DNA from 3 places in the Streptomyces sp. NPDC001156 genome. Region 1 is predicted to be linked to each of the others. Evidence: riboswitches for the same ligand, from Rfam matches in the RefSeq annotation. Region 1 holds a riboswitch; each other region holds the start of a gene.
The links. Region 1 has a riboswitch for cyclic di-AMP ahead of ACWDA7_RS28535 (transglycosylase family protein). Riboswitches for the same ligand answer to the same signal wherever they lie in the genome.
Positions count from the first base shown of each region.

Region 2: it holds a riboswitch for cyclic di-AMP, as region 1 does, so the genes downstream of both, ACWDA7_RS17320 (M23 family metallopeptidase) here and ACWDA7_RS28535 (transglycosylase family protein) in region 1, are expected to answer to the same signal.
Region 3: it holds a riboswitch for cyclic di-AMP, as region 1 does, so the genes downstream of both, ACWDA7_RS24340 (NlpC/P60 family protein) here and ACWDA7_RS28535 (transglycosylase family protein) in region 1, are expected to answer to the same signal.

Region 1 covers NZ_JBSFJX010000073.1:19,955-26,261, forward strand. The annotation lists gene ACWDA7_RS28515 (Ppx/GppA phosphatase family protein) at 1-388, opposite strand, end outside; gene ACWDA7_RS28520 (DUF501 domain-containing protein) at 385-990, opposite strand; gene ACWDA7_RS28525 (FtsB family cell division protein) at 1,265-1,735, opposite strand; gene eno (phosphopyruvate hydratase) at 1,835-3,121, opposite strand; gene ACWDA7_RS28535 (transglycosylase family protein) at 3,432-4,112, opposite strand; cyclic di-AMP (ydaO/yuaA leader) riboswitch at 4,117-4,282, opposite strand; gene ACWDA7_RS28540 (transglycosylase family protein) at 4,482-5,444, opposite strand; gene ACWDA7_RS28545 (cytochrome P450 family protein) at 5,635-6,307, opposite strand, start outside.
Region 2 covers NZ_JBSFJX010000030.1:19,343-25,649, reverse strand. The annotation lists gene ACWDA7_RS17345 (GTP cyclohydrolase II RibA) at 1-379, opposite strand, end outside; gene ACWDA7_RS17340 (MarR family winged helix-turn-helix transcriptional regulator) at 603-1,112, opposite strand; gene ACWDA7_RS17335 (dihydrofolate reductase family protein) at 1,225-2,373, shown strand; tRNA gene ACWDA7_RS17330 (tRNA-Met) at 2,480-2,553, shown strand; gene ACWDA7_RS17325 (PP2C family protein-serine/threonine phosphatase) at 2,697-3,917, shown strand; cyclic di-AMP (ydaO/yuaA leader) riboswitch at 4,146-4,302, shown strand; gene ACWDA7_RS17320 (M23 family metallopeptidase) at 4,314-5,348, shown strand; gene ACWDA7_RS17315 (aldo/keto reductase) at 5,531-6,307, shown strand, end outside.
Region 3 covers NZ_JBSFJX010000054.1:266-5,137, forward strand. The annotation lists partial or broken gene ACWDA7_RS24315 (aminotransferase class I/II-fold pyridoxal phosphate-dependent enzyme) at 1-126, shown strand, start outside; gene ACWDA7_RS24320 (DUF397 domain-containing protein) at 270-494, opposite strand; gene ACWDA7_RS24325 (helix-turn-helix domain-containing protein) at 504-1,364, opposite strand; gene ACWDA7_RS24330 (ATP-binding protein) at 1,615-2,073, shown strand; gene ACWDA7_RS24335 (DUF6328 family protein) at 2,137-2,670, opposite strand; gene ACWDA7_RS24340 (NlpC/P60 family protein) at 2,750-3,223, opposite strand; cyclic di-AMP (ydaO/yuaA leader) riboswitch at 3,228-3,412, opposite strand; gene ACWDA7_RS24345 (hypothetical protein) at 3,877-4,185, opposite strand; gene ACWDA7_RS24350 (ATP-dependent Clp protease proteolytic subunit) at 4,193-4,828, opposite strand.

The DNA of each region.
Region 1 (6,307 bases):
CGCGGCCCACGAGTTCCTTGGTCGCGCCGGTGAAGGAGAAGTCCGCCTCCTGGTCGCCGGAGATCACCTCGGGCTCGACACCGAGGATCCCCAGCACGCCCTGGACGAACTCGTCCCGGTTCTCGGCGTCCCGGGAAGCGGACGTGGCCACGAAACGGACGCGCTCGGCGCCGTACTCCTTGATGACCTCGGCGTACTCCCGGCAGGCGGCGAAGGTGCGCTCGAGGGCCTCAGGTGCGAGCCGGCCGGTCCGGTCCACGCCCTGTCCGAGCCGGACGATGGTCATCCGCCGGTCCAGTTCGCGGAGTTCGCCGGTGGCCGGGTCCGCGTCCGCGACCAGGAGCCGGATGGAGTTCGTACCGCAGTCGACGGCGGCGACGCGTGTCACTTCTCGTCCTCCTCATCTTCGACGGGCTTGGCGGCGAACCAGCCGGTGCCCGACGTGTCCACGTCCCCCTCGTCACCGGACGGCGCGCCCGCCGGCGTCACGCACGAGCCCTTGCGCCACCACTCGGACAGCATCGCGATCGCCTCGTCGCCCAGCGGATTGACGCCCGGTCCCGCGACCAGGGAGTGCGCCACGAGCACGTGCAGGCACTTCACCCGGTCCGGCATGCCGCCGGCGCTCGGGAAGCCCTCCAGGACCTCGATGGCGTCACGGCGGGCGATGTAGTCCTCGTGCGCCGCGCGGTAGGCGGCGGCCAGTTCGGGATCGGCGGCCAGGCGCTCCGTCATCTCCTTCATGACGCCGTTCGCCTCCAGCGTGCCGATCGCGGAGGCGGCGCGCGGGCACGTCAGGTAGTACGTCGTCGGGAAGGGTGTGCCGTCGGGGAGGCGCGGCGCCGTCTCCACGACGTCGGGCTGCCCGCACGGGCACCGGTGCGCGATCGCGCGCAGCCCGCGCGGGGAGCGCCCGAGCTGCTGCTTGATGGCCTCGACGTCCGCGTCCGTGGGCTCGGTGCGCGGGGTGGGCGGCGGGGGCATGTCCATGGCTGTCTTTCAGACTGTCTTTCTCATCGGTGCGCTGGTTCGTCCGGTCACTGGGTCAACGGGCGCAGCGGCTCTCGGGTTCACGGTCGGCTCGTCGGTCGCGGGCGGCTCTCCGGTGCGGGTCGGGACGGCGCTTCACTTGTCCATCGGTTCACGACGGTCCATCGGTTCAGGTCCGCTCTGCCGTCCAGGATGCCAAGTCGAGGAGGGCGGCTCAGCCGTGCAGGGCGCATCGGCGGTTCGCCCGCCGGCGGGTTCGGCGCGGCGCCGCCGTTCACGGCTTGTCGGCCTTGTCGACCCCGTCCCAGATGTTCGCGTACCAGGGGCGCGCCGCCATCGCACGGTCCGCGCGCGCCCGCTTGGCGGCGTCCGGGTCGATCACGATGTAACCGGTCTCCCCCGGCATCACATAGTGCAGCCGCAGCCGGATCTGCTGCTCCGCGTAGGCGTCGTCCTGCCAGCGAGCCTTGAGGTCGCGCAACTGCTCGACCCGCTCACGGGCCTGCGCCTGCTGCTGCTCCAGGTCGGCGATCTCGGCGCGCTGGGAGACGTACTGCCTTATCGGGTAGGCCAGCGCCAGGACCAGAGAGCACAGTACGAGGGCGAGCAGCGCGGCCCGGCCGGTGAGCCGGGAGCGCCGCGCCTGCCGCTTGGTCTGGGAGCGGTAGACCCGGGCCGCCGTCTGTTCCCCGAGCAGCCGCAGCCTGGTCGCGGTGGAGAACCGGTCGCCGTCCTTCCCGGCCATGTCTCCCGCCTCCCCTTCATACGTGCGTACGTCCCCGCACACGGTACGGGACCGGGTACGGGGACGTACGGACGACCGGCTAAGGCGTTCTCAGCGCACTCAGCCCTTGAAGCGCGGGAAGGCGCTGCGGCCGGCGTACACCGCGGCGTCGTCCAGGATCTCCTCGATGCGCAGCAGCTGGTTGTACTTGGCGACGCGCTCGGAGCGGGCCGGGGCGCCGGTCTTGATCTGGCCGCAGTTGGTGGCGACGGCCAGGTCGGCGATGGTGACGTCCTCGGTCTCGCCGGAGCGGTGCGACATCATGCACTTGAAGCCACTGCGCTGGGCCAGCTCGACGGCGTCCAGGGTCTCGGTCAGCGAGCCGATCTGGTTCACCTTCACGAGCAGGGCGTTGGCGGTGCCCTCCTCGATGCCGCGGGCGAGGCGCTCGGGGTTGGTGACGAACAGGTCGTCGCCGACCAGCTGGACCTTGTCGCCGAGCTTGTCGGTAATGACCTTCCAGCCGGCCCAGTCGTCCTCGAACAGCGGGTCCTCGATGGAGACGAGCGGGTAGGCCGCGACGAGCTCCTCGTAGTACTCCGTCATCTCGGCGGCGGAGCGCTCCTTGCCCTCGAAGAGGTACTTGCCGTCCTTGTAGAACTCGGAGGCGGCAACGTCGAGAGCCAGGGCGATCTGCTCGCCGGGCACGTACCCGGCCTGCTTGACGGCCTCGAGGATGAGGTCGAGGGCCTCGCGGTTGGAGCCGAGGTTCGGGGCGAAGCCGCCCTCGTCACCGAGGCCGGTGGACAGGCCCTTGGTCTTCAGCACCTTCTTCAGGGTGTGGTAGACCTCGGCGCCCCAGCGCAGGGCCTCCGAGAAGGACTCCGCGCCGATCGGGGCGATCATGAACTCCTGGATGTCCACGTTGGAGTCGGCGTGCGAGCCGCCGTTCAGGATGTTCATCATCGGCACCGGCAGCAGGTGCGCGTTCGGGCCGCCCAGGTAACGGAAGAGCGGGAGGTCGCTCGCCTCGGAGGCGGCGTGGGCGACGGCGAGGGAGACGCCGAGGATGGCGTTGGCGCCGAGCGAGCCCTTGTTGTCGGTGGCGTCCAGGTCGAACATCGCCTGGTCGATCAGGCGCTGCTCGGTGGCGTCGTAGCCGACGAGCTCCGGGCCGATCTGCTCGATGACGGCGAGGACGGCCTTCTCGACGCCCTTGCCCTGGTAGCGGTTGGGGTCACCGTCGCGGAGCTCGATGGCCTCGAAGGCACCGGTGGAGGCGCCGGACGGGACGGCGGCACGACCCGTGCTGCCGTCGTCGAGGCCAACCTCGACCTCGACCGTGGGGTTGCCGCGGGAGTCCAGGATTTCCCGGGCTACGACGACGTCGATGGACGGCACGAGCATCTCCTTCATGGATGTGACGCTGAGAGTGCGGGGCACCTTGCGACTAGAGCCTATCCGTCCCGGGTGGGCGGCCAGCCGACCGACCGTCCAGGACAGGGTGACGGTACACATTGTTCCTACTCGGAACAAAGGAGGAGAGGAAAGCCCGGTGAAAATCGCACGGCGCGCAGGCAAAAAGGCCCCGCTCCGGTGCGTACGGGGGAACACGCACCGGAGCGGGGAGCCCGTGGGGACGGGGGTGGATCTCACGTGACCCCCACCATGGAGGTCACGTCTGGGGGGACCCTGTGAGCCGGCTGCCCGGCAGCTGTCACTTCAGGTGCAGCTGCTGACCCGGGTAGATGAGGTCGGCGTCCTTGACGATGTCCTTGTTCAGCTGGAACAGCTTCTTCCAGCCGCCCTGGACGTGGTGCTTCTCGGCGATCGAGCTGAGGCTGTCACCCTTGACGACCTTGTACTCGCCGTCGCCCTTCTTGATCTTCTGGCCGGTCGGGGTGGTGACCGTCTTCTGGGGAGCCGGGCGCTGCGCGGAGCGGTTGGCCGTCTGCTCACCGGTCGAGCGAGTGGTCGTGGCGCTCTTCGCCGAGTTGTTCGTGGAGGCCGCGGCGCCGTTGTAGGGGGCGCTCGACAGGCCCTTGCCGCACACCGGCCAGGCACCCTTGCCCTGGCCTGCGAGGACCTTCTCGGCGACGGCGATCTGCTGGGCCTTACTTGCCAGGTCCGCACGCGCGGCGTAGGCGGTGCCACCGTAGGCGGCCCAGGTGGAGTTCGTGAACTGCAGGCCACCGTAGAAACCGTTGCCGGTGTTGATGGCCCAGTTGCCGCCGGACTCGCACTGGGCGACGGCGTCCCACTCGGCCGAGGTGGCGGCCGAGGCGTTGCCGGCCGCGAGCAGCGGAGCGGCTATGGCGGCGCCGGCGACGCCGGCGAGTGTGACGGCGCGAGTGGCCTTGGACGGGCGGCGGTGCTTGCCCTTGCCGGAACACAGCATGGTTCGATCCCCTCACCGACGCCTGCGAGGTGAGCTGTCGGGTTCGGGCCGGTTGAGTTGCCCGGCCGCGCACGACGTGGTGCGCGGCTTCACCCCGAGCCGTCCCGGTCAATGTCCGGGCGCGGCGCTTACCTTGGGTCCCCCGCTCCTGCCTACGGCGCTTGACGCGTCGACTGTTCCCACACGGCCGCTGGCAGGATTCGGCGTTGCGACCGTGGGGGCCCGCTGTGGCGAGCGGACACGACCGTAAGCAGTCGATCCGCGGAATTTCAAAGACGATCAGGGCTTATGAGACTCATATCTCACTCTCGCCAAATCAGACATTCGCCACGAACCAGGGCATGAAGTCCCCTGGAACGGCAAGGCAGTTCACTGCTGCCCGGCGTCGGATTCGGTACCGATCTCAAGGTTCTGACCGGGGAGAATGAGGTCGGGGTCGGCGCCGACCGTCTTCTTGTTCGCGTCGTACAGCTTGGCCCATCCGCCCTTCAGGTCAAGGGAGTCGGCGATGGCCGTCAGATTGTCCCCGGGCCGGACGGTGTACGAGCCGTCGGCGACGTCGCGCCCGGCGCTGGAGCCGCGCGAAGCGTGCCGGGCGGCCGAGTCGCCCGCACGGTCACCCGCCGCACTCTCGTCGGCGCTGCTCCCGCGATGACGACCGGCCCTCGAAGAGGTGTCGCTCTGCCCGGACTTGTCCGACTCGTCGCTCTTCGTCGCTTCAGTGGACGCGTCGCCGTCACCCTGAGACCCCGCCGATCGGGAAGCACCCTTGAAGGACTTCTCACTCGCCCCGGAGGAAGGCGACGAAGAGGAGGAGGCGGACGAAGAAGGCGATGAGTGCCCCGAAGTGGTCGATCCAGACGACTCGGACAGTCCGGAGTCCATGCCGTAGCCGGAGGAGGACCCGCCGTCGGAGGATTCGCCCGCGAGGCCGGTGTCGACGTGCGCGGAGGCCGAGTCCTCACTCAGGCCGGCGACCAGACCGCAGGCGGACCAGACGGAGACGCCCTGGCCGTCGAGGATCCTCTCGGCGACGGCGATCTGCTGGGAGCGGCTCGCCTGGTCGGCCCTGGGGGCGTAGTCGAGGCCGCCGTACTCGTCCCAGTCCTGCTGCGTCAACTGGAGCCCGCCGTAGCGGTCGTTGCCGGTGTCCGCGCTCCAGGAGCCTCCGCTCGCGCACTCCGCGACCCGGTCCCAGGTGATACCGGAGGCCGCGCTCGCACCGGTGGCGCCCAGCAGCGGGATCGCGATCGCTGAGCCGGTCACCCCTGCCGCGACAAGGAGAGCCGGAGCCTGGCGGGGGCGCCGGTGACGGCCGTTCCCGGAGAGCATGCGCTTGCCTTTCACACGACAGCAGGGACCGGCGCGACGGTTGAGGCATGTCGTCGCGCTGCTGCGTGAAGGTAGCGCCAAGCGATCACTTGTCACAAGTTAATGCAGCGCAGATCACGTGAAGATCACAGAGTTGAGTGCGTGTCACCTTTCCGGGACCGACTACGGGACCGCCCGCGTGATCGCCGCGTCATCCTCCGGAATCGGCGCCAGACGGCCGTCGCACATCACGATCCGTCGCGAACTTTACGGGCAAAGTTCGCAATCCCCGCATGATGAGTCCGCCGCGCCAGCGCAAGTCGACCGGGTCCGCCCCGAGTTCCAGATCGGGCAGCCGGATGAGGAGCGTGGCGAGGGCGGTCTGCCCCTCGAGGCGGGCGAGGGGGGCGCCGAGGCAGTAGTGGATGCCGTGGCCGTATCCCAGATGCTGGTTGTCGCGGCGGGAGAGGTCGAGCACATCGGGATCGGCGAACCGCTCCGGGTCCCGGTCGGCGGCCGCCAGCACGACGAGCACCGGATCGCCGGGGGCGATGTCCTGCCCGCCGACGGTGAGCGGCTGGGTGGCGAACCGCCAGGTGGCCAGCTCGACCGGGCCGTCGTAGCGGAGGAGTTCCTCGACCCCCGTCTCGAGCAGCCCGCGCTCCCCACGGGCGAGGGAGGCCTGCAGCCAGGCACGCTGCTCGGGGTGGGTGAGGAGGGCGTACGTCCCGTTGCCGATCAGATTGACCGTTGTCTCGAACCCGGCGAAGAGCAGGATGAAGGCCATGGCGGCGGCCTCGTTCTCGGTGAGGTGCTCGCCGTGGTCGGAGGCGCGGATGAGCCCGGAGATGAGGTCCTCACCGGGGCCGGGCGCATCGGGCAGA
Region 2 (6,307 bases), on a different contig from region 1:
CGTCGAGCTTGTTGTACAGGCCGATGCCGCGGCCCTCCTGGCGGAGGTAGAGCAGGATGCCGCCCTGGTCGGCGATGCGCTCCACGGCCTCGCGCAGCTGGGGGCCGCAGTCGCAGCGCGCCGAGCCGAAGACGTCGCCGGTCAGGCACTCGGAGTGCAGCCGCACCAGCGGGGGACGGTCGGCCGGGGGCTTGCCGAGGATCACGGCCACGTGTTCCAGGCCGTCGACGAGGCCGTGGAAGGTGACGAGGTCGGCGGTGACCGTGTAACCGTCGCCGAAGCGCAGCGGGACCGTCACGCGGGTGCGCACCGTGGCGGCGGGGACGTCGGTCGGGTTGCTGCTGTCGCTGGGGACGGTGCCTTCGCCAAGCTCGCGCATGTCTGTCGTCCTTCTCCGGTCCTGCGGGTCGGGTGCGGAGAGTGCACCGCATGCTTCAGATTTGAAGCACAACCTCGTCGGCAGACTCTAGTCGTGCTTCAAAATTCAAGCAACCTGTTTCGGGCCTGCGAGGCCGGCCATGCTCCAGACCTGCTCGGATCCGTGACTCCAGGCCCGTGGGCCTTCGGACCGGTGATTCACCGCCTCGGCGAGTGGCCGGGCTTCACGCCGTGGACGAACGCCGGCGCCAGGGCACTCCGCCGCACGGCGACTGCTCGTCGTCGCCCTGGAGCGTGTCGGTGATCCGGGTGCAGATCGCCTCCAGCTGTGCCACCTGCTCGGGCGTGAGCTGGTCGAACACGGCTGCCCGTACCGTCTCGACGTGGCCCGGCGCCGTACGCTCCAGGAGAGCCATGCCGGCGTCCGTCAGGACCGCGGTGCTGCCGCGCTTGTCCGTGGGGCAACCCTCCCTGCGGACCGAGCCGTCCTTCTCGAGGCGGGTGACCGCGTAGGTCAGCCGGCTGCGTGTGATCTTCAGCGTCTCGGCGAGGTCGGTCATCCGCATCTGGTGGCCGGGTGCGTCGGAGAGGTTGGCCAGGACGGAGTAGTACAGGTGCGGCATGCCGGCCTCCTGTTGGAGTTGCCGGTCGATCGTGTCCTCCAGGAGCCACGACGCGGCGAGGTACGCACGCCAGGCGCGCATCTCCTCGGGGGTGAGCCAGCGGGTCGTCATGCCGCCAGTGTAGTTATTGTTTAAAAGTTGAACCACACATCCCGACCCCGGTCCCGCCGGACCTCGACCCTCGACCCGGAACCACCGGATCCCGACCACCGGAGCGCAGTCCATGGCCCACCCCTACGTCCTGTTGTCCGCGGCCGTCTCCCTTGACGGCTTCCTGGACGACACCGGCCCCCAGCGGCTCCTGCTGTCCGGACCGGAGGACTTCGACCGGGTCGACGAGGTGCGGGCGGCCAGCGACGCGATACTCGTCGGCGCGGGCACGCTGCGCACGGACAACCCGCGGCTGCTGGTCTACTCCGACGAACGGCGCGCGGCCCGGGTCGCCGCAGGGCTGCCGGAGTACCCGCTGAAGGTCACGGTGAGCGCGTCCGGCGCCCTGGACCCGGATGCCCTCTTCTGGCACACGGGCGGCGAGAAGGCCGTCTACACGACGGACTCGGGCGCCGAGCGGCTGCGTGGATCGCTGCCGGCGGACGTGGAGGTGGTCGCTCTGGGTCCGGACGTGAACTGGCGCGCGGTCCTCGCCCACCTCGGGGACGTCAAGGGCGTACGGCGGCTGATGGTCGAAGGCGGCGGGCGCGTGCACACCCAGCTGCTCCGGCAGGGTCTCGCGGATGAGTTGCAGCTCGTCGTCGCTCCGCTGTTCGTGGGCGAACCGGGCGCACCGCGGATGTTCGGGCCGGGCGCCTACCCGCCGGGGCGGATGCGGCTGGTGGAGACGCGGCCGGTCGGGGACGTCGTGCTGCTGCGGTACGTGCCCACGGCGCCCGGCGCCGGCGCGCTCGCCTCCGCCGCGGACCGGCGCTGGCTCGAGACGGCCTGCGAGCTCGCCGCGCAGTGCCCACCGTCCCGCACGGCCTTCAGCGTGGGGGCGGTGGTCGTCGCGGCCGACGGTACGGAGCTGGCGCGTGGGCACTCTCGCGAGGGCGGCGACCCCGTGGTCCACGCCGAGGAGTCGGCCCTGGCGAAGCTGGACCCCGCCGATCCGCGGCTCGCGGGCGCCACGGTGTACAGCAGCCTGGAACCGTGCGCCCGCCGCGCCTCCCGGCCCGCGCCGTGCGCCCGGCTGATCCTGGACGCCGGGGTGCGGCGCGTGGTCACCGCCTGGCGCGAGCCGGACACGTTCGTGCAGGCGGCCGACGGGAACGCCGTGCTGACGGAGGCCGGGGCGGACGTGGTGCTCCTGCCGCAGTACGAGGACCTGGCGAAGGCCCCGAACGCGCATCTGCTGTCCCCCTCGACCCGCCCCTGAGACGCCCGCCACGACTGCGTGGACGGGCCGGAATGAGCTGGTGAAGCGCGTGGGCGTAAACCCGTGCGCTTCACGTCGCGCGTATGGCTTACACTGGTATCACCGACGCGGGGTGGAGCAGCTCGGTAGCTCGCTGGGCTCATAACCCAGAGGTCGCAGGTTCAAATCCTGTCCCCGCTACTGATGGCCGAGGGCCGGAGTCCGAAAGGGCTCCGGCCCTCGGTGTTTCCTCCGCCCGGCGCGTCCACCGGTTCGCTCCCGGTCCATACCCCGGCCGGCCCACAGCGGTCGCCCTCCGCTCCCCTTCCGTGAAGCCTGGACGCGTGGTGCAGCAAGCAGGCCCGCTGTGGCTCGAGGAGTCGTACGACGACCACGACCAGCCCGGCGGCCGACCGTCCGGTGAACCCGTGCCGGCCGCCGGTGCCGGGGACACCCCGTCACCGCGTCGAGTCGAGCGCGAGAACCGTCGTTTCTTCTGCGCGCGGGCGTTCCTGAGCGCCCTGCCCGCCCTGCTCATCGCCATCGGGACCGGCTACGACTTCCTCGGCCCGTCGGATGTCACGGCCGGCCCGTTGTTCACCGCCGCGCCGCTCGTCGCCGCGCCGCTCTACTCGCTGCGCGGCACGGTGCTCACCGGTGTGGCGGCGGTGCTCGCCGTCCTCGCCGTCCACCTCAGGCTCGGCCTTCCCGGGAGGGCCGACGCGGTCACCGAGATGGGCACCGTCGTGACCGTCGCCGTCCTGGCCGTCCTCATCAACCTGCTCGTCCGGCGCAAGAACGAACGCCTCGCCTCCGCCCGGGGGATCGCCGAGGCCGTCCAGCGTGCCGTGCTGCCCGAGCCGGCCCCACGGATCGGCGGGCTGGACGTCGCGGCCCGGTACGAGGCCGCGCAGGCCGGGGCCTTCATCGGCGGCGACCTGTACGCCGTGCAGGACTCCCCGCACGGGGTACGGCTCGTGGTCGGCGACGTGCGGGGCAAGGGCATGGGAGCCGTGGCCGCGGTCGCCGTGGTCATCGGCGCCTTCAGGGAGGCCGCCGAACAGGAGTCGACCCCGGAGGCGGTCGCCCAGCGTCTGGAGCGGGCACTGTCGCGCGAGGGCACTCGGCGAGACGGACTCGACGCGTGCGAGGGGTTCACCACCGCGGTCCTCGCCGAGATCCCGCACGGCGGCGGGGTCGTCCGGATCGTCAACCGCGGCCACCCCGCGCCCCTCCTCCTGCTCCCGGACGGCACGCTGCGGCTACTGGAGGCCCGTGAGCCGGCGCTACCCCTCGGCATGGGAGACCTCGGGGTCTGGCCCGACCGTAGTGAGGAGTGGGAGTTCCCGCCCGGGGCGACGCTGCTCCTCTACACCGACGGCGTCTCGGAGGCACGGGACGCGCACGGCGAGTTCTATGATCCCGCCGCCCGGCTCGCCGGCCGCGTCTTCCCCGGTCCCGGCGCACTGCTGGCCGCGGTCACCGAGGAGGTCGCCCGCCACACCGGCTGCCGCGCCACCGACGACATGGCCCTGCTGGCCGTGCGCCGGCCCGAGCGCCCTTGATGGGTGACGCTCGGTGGTCGAGCGGTGCCCCTGCGCATAACAACTGATACACCGTCAACACTTGTGAGGTGCATGAGGCGTAGCCAACTCGCCCGTTTTGGGTCGGTCATGGCATGAAAGTCCTGGCCAAGTACGTCAAGGATCTGTTCAACAGCTTGGAATCCGGGCTCCGCGTCTATTAACGTTCGATAACGCAGCGCGGTCGTCCCAGCCGTCACAAGAGGCGGCTCCGTGCGCATGCCGAATCCCGCAAGGGAACCGGGGAACCACCAACTTGGGGTGAATCGGGCGGATACCGCCGCGGAAGCACGGCCGGTATACGCGCGTAGGAGACCTTCCTCTCCGAACCCGTCAGCTAACCCGGTAGGCGAGACGGAAGGAAAGGAGTGCGCCCACGTGGCGTCCAACCCGCCTGCCCAGAGCACCTCGTCCGCTCCCAACGCCACTCAGACGTTCGGGTACGCACCCGGCGCCGAGGAAGGCCCCTGGGAGGAGTGGAACCCCACTGAGGAGTCCCTCCGTCCCGTCCGCGGCCGGCACCGCGTCGGCAAGCAGCGCGGAGGAGGGCTCGCACGCAGCTCCACCGTTTTGGGCGTCGGTGTGATGGCCGCAGTCGGCGCGGGCGGCATGGCCACCGCGCAGACCGGCAAGCCGCCGGTGTCCATATCCATGCCGGACCTCTCCTCGGTCACCGAATCGGCCAAGGCCCTCATCGGCCAGGACACCGCCGCCCCCAAGGGCTCCGCCACCCCTCTGAGCACCGCGGGCGTCTCCACCGCCGACGCCGCCGCGGGCACCAAGGACGCGGGTGAGGCGCTGCGCACCCGGATCATCCAGCAGGCCGAGGCCCAGCAGGACCGGATCGCCGTCGAGGCCGCCCGGGCCGCCGAGGACGCCGCCGCGCAGAAGGCCGCCGCCGCGGCCAAGAAGGCGCAGGAGGACGCGGCTGCGAAGGCCGCCGCGGACAAGCAGAAGGCCGCGGAAGAGGCCAAGAAGAAGGCCGAGGCGGAACGGCTGGCGGAACTGGCCAAGCAGTTCACGCTGCCGACCTCCTCCTACACCCTCACCTCCCGCTTCGGTGACGCCGGCGCCATGTGGTCCTCCGGGTACCACACGGGCCTCGACTTCGCCGCTCCCACGGGCACGCTCATCAAGGCGATCCACAGCGGCACCATCACGGAGGCCGGCTGGGCCGGATCGTACGGCTACCGCACGATCCTGACCCTCGACGACGGCACGCAGCTGTGGTTCTGCCACCAGTCGTCGATCAGCGTCAGCGTCGGCCAGAAGGTGGCCACGGGCGATGTCATCGGCCGCGTGGGCGCGACGGGCAACGTGACCGGGCCGCACCTGCATCTGGAGGTCCACCCGGGCGGCGGTGACGCGATCGACCCGATGGCATGGCTGCAGAGCAGGGGTCTCAACCCCTGACGGTTCGGGCGGGCCCTCCGCGGCCTCCCTCCCCGGCTCCGGCAGTCCTGACGTAACCCCCCCACGTCAGGACTGCCGGTCGTGGTCGTCGTCTCGAGTCGGAATACGTCGATCCGGTTGTTTACGCGAATTTTGCGGCGGTTCCGGAAGGCGCCCGTCCGGTACGGGCGTTGGGATTGAGCATGACTTCTCTTCGCAAGCTCGGTTCCTCCGACCTCGAGGTCTTTCCGCTCTCTCTCGGCGGCAACGTCTTCGGCTGGACCGCGGACGAGGCCCAGTCCTTCGCGGTGCTCGACGCCTATGCGGCGGCGGGCGGCAACTTCGTCGACACCGCTGACTCCTACTCGGCCTTCGCCCCGGGCAACAAGGGCGGCGAGTCGGAGACCATCATCGGCAAGTGGGTCAAGGCGCGCGGCAACCGCTCGGACGTCGTCATCGCCACCAAGGTCAGCCAGCACCCGGAGTACCAGGGCCTGCGCGCCGCCAACATCAGGGCGGCGGCCGACGCGTCCCTGCGCCGTCTGGACACCGACTACATCGACCTCTACTACACGCACTTCGACCAGCCCGAGGTGCCCGTGGAGGAGATCATCGGCGCACTGGACGAGCTGGTGAAGGCGGGCAAGGTGCGTGCCATCGCCGCCTCGAACATCTCCCCCGAACGCCTCCAGGAGTCCCTCGACCTGTCCGACCGCGAGAACCTCGCGCGGTACGTGGCGCTGCAGCCGCACTACAACCTGGTCTCGCGCGACACATACGAGGGCACGCTGGAGGGCGTCGCCTCCCGCGCCGGTCTCGCGGCCGTCCCGTACTACTCCCTCGCGGCCGGATTCCTGACCGGCAAGTACCGGCCGGGTACGACGGTGGACTCGGCGCGTGCGGGGCGTGCCGGTGAGTACCTGAAGTCGGAGCGAGGACTGCGCGTGCTGGCGGCCCTGGACGAGGTCGCGCAGGAGCGG
Region 3 (4,872 bases), on a different contig from region 1:
GTCGGCTGCTTCCGTCCGCCCTCGGTGCCCGACGGCATCTCACGGCTGCGGCTGACCGCTCGTGCCGACCTCACCGACGGTCAGATCGAGCACGCCGTGGGGGTGATCGGCGAAACGCGACCGTGAGTCGGCGAAACGGCCGTGCCTCGCGCGCCGTACGGGTGATGCCTACGAGCTCGCACGAACAGAGTGGGGGAGGAATTGCTACGGAAGTGACTCGGAAAGCGGTTCGAAATTGGCCGATTTGCTACCGAGTCGCAGAAACGTGATCACCTCAGTTCGGTCAGGAACTCCTTCCAGGCGCCGGGGCCGAAGACCAGGGCGGGTCCGCTCACGTTCTTTGAGTCGCGCACGGCCACCAGGCCGGACCAGCGTCCGGGGCCGGGCAGAGCGGTCTCGACGCAGTTGTTCATTCCCGTGCTGCGACTGCTGCGCAGCCACCGCACTCCGTGCAGCAAGGTGCTGGAAGGGATGTGTCGAGGCAGTGCTGACATGGTGACTCCTTATGCGTCGCCGGCCAACGCGGCGATGTAATCCAACGTGTCCTCGGGGGAAAGGGCGTGGATCCGAAGGGAGTTGAAGGCCTCGCTGTAGGCCTGGAGGTCTTCTTTCCGCTCCAGGTAGAGGCTACTCGTCAAGTGGTCGAGAACAACTACATCCAGATCAGATCTGCTCGGAAATGAGAAGATAACGAAAGGTCCGGTAATGCCGATATGCGCCCCGGCGGCGAACGGCAGGACCTGGAGCCGGACCTGGGGCAGTTTGGCCGCGTCCAGGAGCCGTTGCAGCTGGCGCGCCATGACCTTCGGACCCCCCACCTCTCGGTGCAGCACCGCCTCGTCCAGAACCGCCCACAGGCTCAGCGGCGGATCGGCGCGCAGCACGTCCTGCCGGGCCAGCCGCACCTCCACCAGGGCGTCCAGCTTGTCGTCCTCCAGACCGTCGACGGCGGCCCGGGTCACGGCCCGGGCGTACTCGGGCGTCTGGAGCAGCCCCGGCACCACGGAGGTCTCCAGCGTGCGTATCCCGCTCGCCTGTGACTCCAGGCTGATGAAATCGCGGTAGGTCGGCGGCAGCACCCCGCGGTAGGCGTTCCACCAGTTCTGCCGCCCGCCGCCGTCCTCCGAGCCCGCGAGCATGAGCAGCAGCTCCCGCAGCTCGGGCTCCTCGACGCCGTACGCGTCCAGCAGCCGGCCCACGTCGGCCGGTTTGACCCCGCTGGCACCCGTCTCGATCCGGCTCACCTTGGACTGGTGCCAGCCGACCAGGGCGGCTGCCTCGCCGCTCGTGAGCCTCGTCCGGGCGCGCAGGGCGCGCAATTCGGCGCCGAGTTTGCGGCGGCGCACCGCTGGTCCGTACTGCATGGCCGACTCCCTCCGCATGGCGCGCGGTTTTCACGGCGACGGTAGAGGATGAGCCCCGGGGTCGCCCAAATACGATCGGTCGTCGGAGAGTTCACCGCTTTGGGCGACAGATATATGCATATCTCGGGGGATCGCGCCCGACGGAGGCCAGGTGATGGCAGGCTGGCGAGCAGCACCCAGTCCGGAACCGTTACTCGAACCAACCGCTCGTGTCGGACTCCGGTCCCGTGGGAAAGGGACGACCGTCGCCATGGCAGATCATCAGGAAGCATCCGTCACTCTGCCGAGCGATCCCGCCTCGGTCTCCGCCGCCCGGAAATATGTCTCCGACATTCTCATCGAATGGGGGCTGCCGGGCGACGCCGAAGTCGCCGACACCGTACGGCTGATCGTGTCCGAACTCGCCACGAACGCCATCCAGCACACCCTGGGGCAGTCACCCACGTTCACGGTGGACGTCGTCCTCGACCGGGACGAGTTATTACGCATCGGCGTCACCGACAGCCACCCGCGTTTCCCCAAACGCCTGCCCGCGGCCGTGCAACAGGACAACGGCCGCGGAATGGTGATCATCCGCTGGCTCGCCGCGGAGTACGGCGGCAAGCTGAGCGTGCGGCCCACCCGCGAGGGGGGCAAGACGGTCGCGATCGAACTGCCGTGGGCCGCACCCGTGGAGCCGGTCGCGGCGGGCGGCCAGCAGGGCTCCTGAGACCCGGCCGGCGCACTCGGCGCCGTGCCGTGTCGTCGCCCCGTGCGGACCGGCGGCCGCACGTCAGCGGGAGGGCCCGGGGGTGTCCCGGCCGTCCGCCTGGTCCGTCGTCTGGTGATCGGTGATCGCCCGCTGGACCATCCGCGGCATGACACGCCACAGGCCGACGTAGACCAGGAAGGTGCTCGCACTGGCGGCGATACCGGCGATGCGCCCCATGGCCACGTCCACCACCAGCAGCACCGACCCGGTGAACGCCAGCGTCAGTACCACAAGCCCGAGCGCGGCCAGGCGGGACGAGATCCGCACCACGGAGGGCTTCACGCGCTGCTGGAAGAGGGTGCGGTGCAGCGCCGCGGGCGAGGTGAACAGGGCCGCGGCCAGCACGGCCAGCAGGAGCGTGGTGACGTACGTGATGCGCTGGACCGTGTCGAGGGACGGGAAGCGCGAGGTGAAGGCGAGGGTCAGCAAGAACGCGAAGAGGATCTGCACCCCGGTCTGGGTGACCCGCAGCTCCTGAAGCAACTCGGAGAAGTTGCGGTCGGCGCGCTCCAGGGGTGTCTCGTTCCGATCCTGGTGAGGTGGTGGGTCGGCCATGGTGAACAAGTAACCGATTCGACCCGGCTCACGCCCCTGCGGGGCGGCGGCGCGCCGTGCCGCCACCCCGCAGGTCGAATCAGCTGACCCGTCCGTACCACACGCTCTTCGTCCAGATCTTCTGGAGCCTCACTACGTCCCCGGTCTTCGGGGAGTGCCAGATCCTTCCCTTCCCGGCGTAGATGCCGACGTGGTAGACGCTGCGGCCCCAGTGGAAGAACACCAGGTCTCCCGCCCTGCGGTGCGACGCGGAGATGTGGCGCGTCTTGTTGTACTGCGCCGCGGCGGTGCGGGGCAGTTTCTTGCCCGCCTTCTTGAACGCGTACACCGTGAGCCCCGAGCAGTCGAAGCGGCGCGGGCCGGTGGCACCGTACTGGTACGGTGATCCCTTCTTGGACGCCGCGATCTGCAGCGCCTTGGTAGCCGGAGCCGCGGCGGCGGCGTCGGTGGCGAGGCCGGGGGCCACGATGCTGCCGCCGACGGCGGCGAGAGTGAGAGCCGAGGCCGTGCCGGCCCGGGTCAGCAGCGACGGGACACGATTGAGCGCAGTCATGCGCAACCCTTCGTCAGCCGCCTGTGAAGGATGACCTGTCGGATTCGGGCTGGCGAAGTAGCCCGGCCGCTCACGCGGCTTCACCCCAAGGACCGCCCGGATCTCTCCGGCGGCCCGCCTTGCTGGGTCCTCCACTCCTGCCGATCCATTTCTGTCGACCCGTCATCCGGGCGGCGGCAGGATTCGGCGTCCGCCCGGACCGCCCCGCCGTGGTGGCGGGGGCTTGTCGTCAGCAAGGGATCTTCACTCACGAGTGTCCAAAAAACACAATGGAACCGGTGGTTTGTGGCATTACTCACCACTCACCCGTTCGGCTGGACAGCCCTTTGTTCGGGCCGCGTTGAGGGGTGGGACGAGGCCCGGACCTGCGGTGGAACACCTCATCCCGGCCCAAGGGGAAGCGTTTTGCGCATGCCTCGCGGGCCCTTGGGATCATGGACGTCTACTCCGAGTGTGGGTAACCCGTTCGGTGCGTTTGAGCCGCGGTAAAGGGGTAGAGGTCGCCGCCCGATGTGCGGTGCGCGGCAGCCGTCCAGCCAACTTCCCAGCTCCTACGCGCCGATCACTACCCGTCAGCCGACCGTCCTGCGCGACGCAGGAGGACGGAGGAGCCGTCGCTCAGGCCGGCTCCGCACCCGCACCGATCCATCAGGTCAGTCGTCCGGTCCGGGAGGCACCGTGACGCGGGCCGCGCGGCGTTCGCCGTCCAGGACGCGCAGGGCCCGGGCGAGCGTGCGGCCGTGCAGTTCGCTCTCACCGCGCTGGTGCATCAGCGCCAGGGCCTCGCGCAGGGCCACCGCCTTGCCGACCAGGGCCTGGGCGGCGCGCAGTGAGCCGTAGGTGTCCCCGGAGTGCGCGGGGTTGATGCGGCCGACGAGGTCGACCACGTCGAGGTAACGGTCGATCAGTTCGGCTTCCGCACGGGTCAGCGGGGGCAGCGGAGGCAGTTCGGGCGGCAGCATCGACGGCTCACCTCGCGCCGGGCGCGGTGCGTGATGCCTTGCGGCTCGGGATGATGCGATCGACCAGCCCGTACTCCACCGCAGCCGGGGCGTCGAGGATCTTGTCCCGCTCGATGTCGGCTGCGATCCGCTCGGGACTCTGCCCGGTGTGCCGCGCGAGCATCTCCTGCAGCCGCCTGCGCGTGCGGATGAGTTCCTCGGCCTGGATGGCCAGATCGGTGGCCTGTCCCTGGATGGGCTCGGGCAGGGACGGCTGGTGGATCAATACGCGTGCGCCGGGCAGCGCGAACCGCTTGCCCGGCGTGCCCGCGGCGAGCAGAACGGCCGCGGCGGACGCCGCCTGGCCGAGGCAGATCGTCTCCACATCGCAGCCGACGTACTGGATCGTGTCGTAGACGGCCGTCATCGCGCTGAACGAGCCGCCGGGGGAGTTGATGTACAGCGAGATGTCCCGGTCCGGAGCCAGGTACTCGAGGTGCATGAACTGCGCCATCACGTCATTGGCCGAGGTGTCGTCGATGGGCGTTCCCAGAAAGATGATCCGCTCGTCCAGCAGCTTGGAGTACGGGTCGAGGGTCCGCTGCTCGTAGCCGGTGCGTTCGGTGAACTCCGGCAGGACATAGCGGGCGGACGGTCGGTTCATGGCACACGCCTCCTCGAAATCGGCTTCCGTACAAAATGTACAGG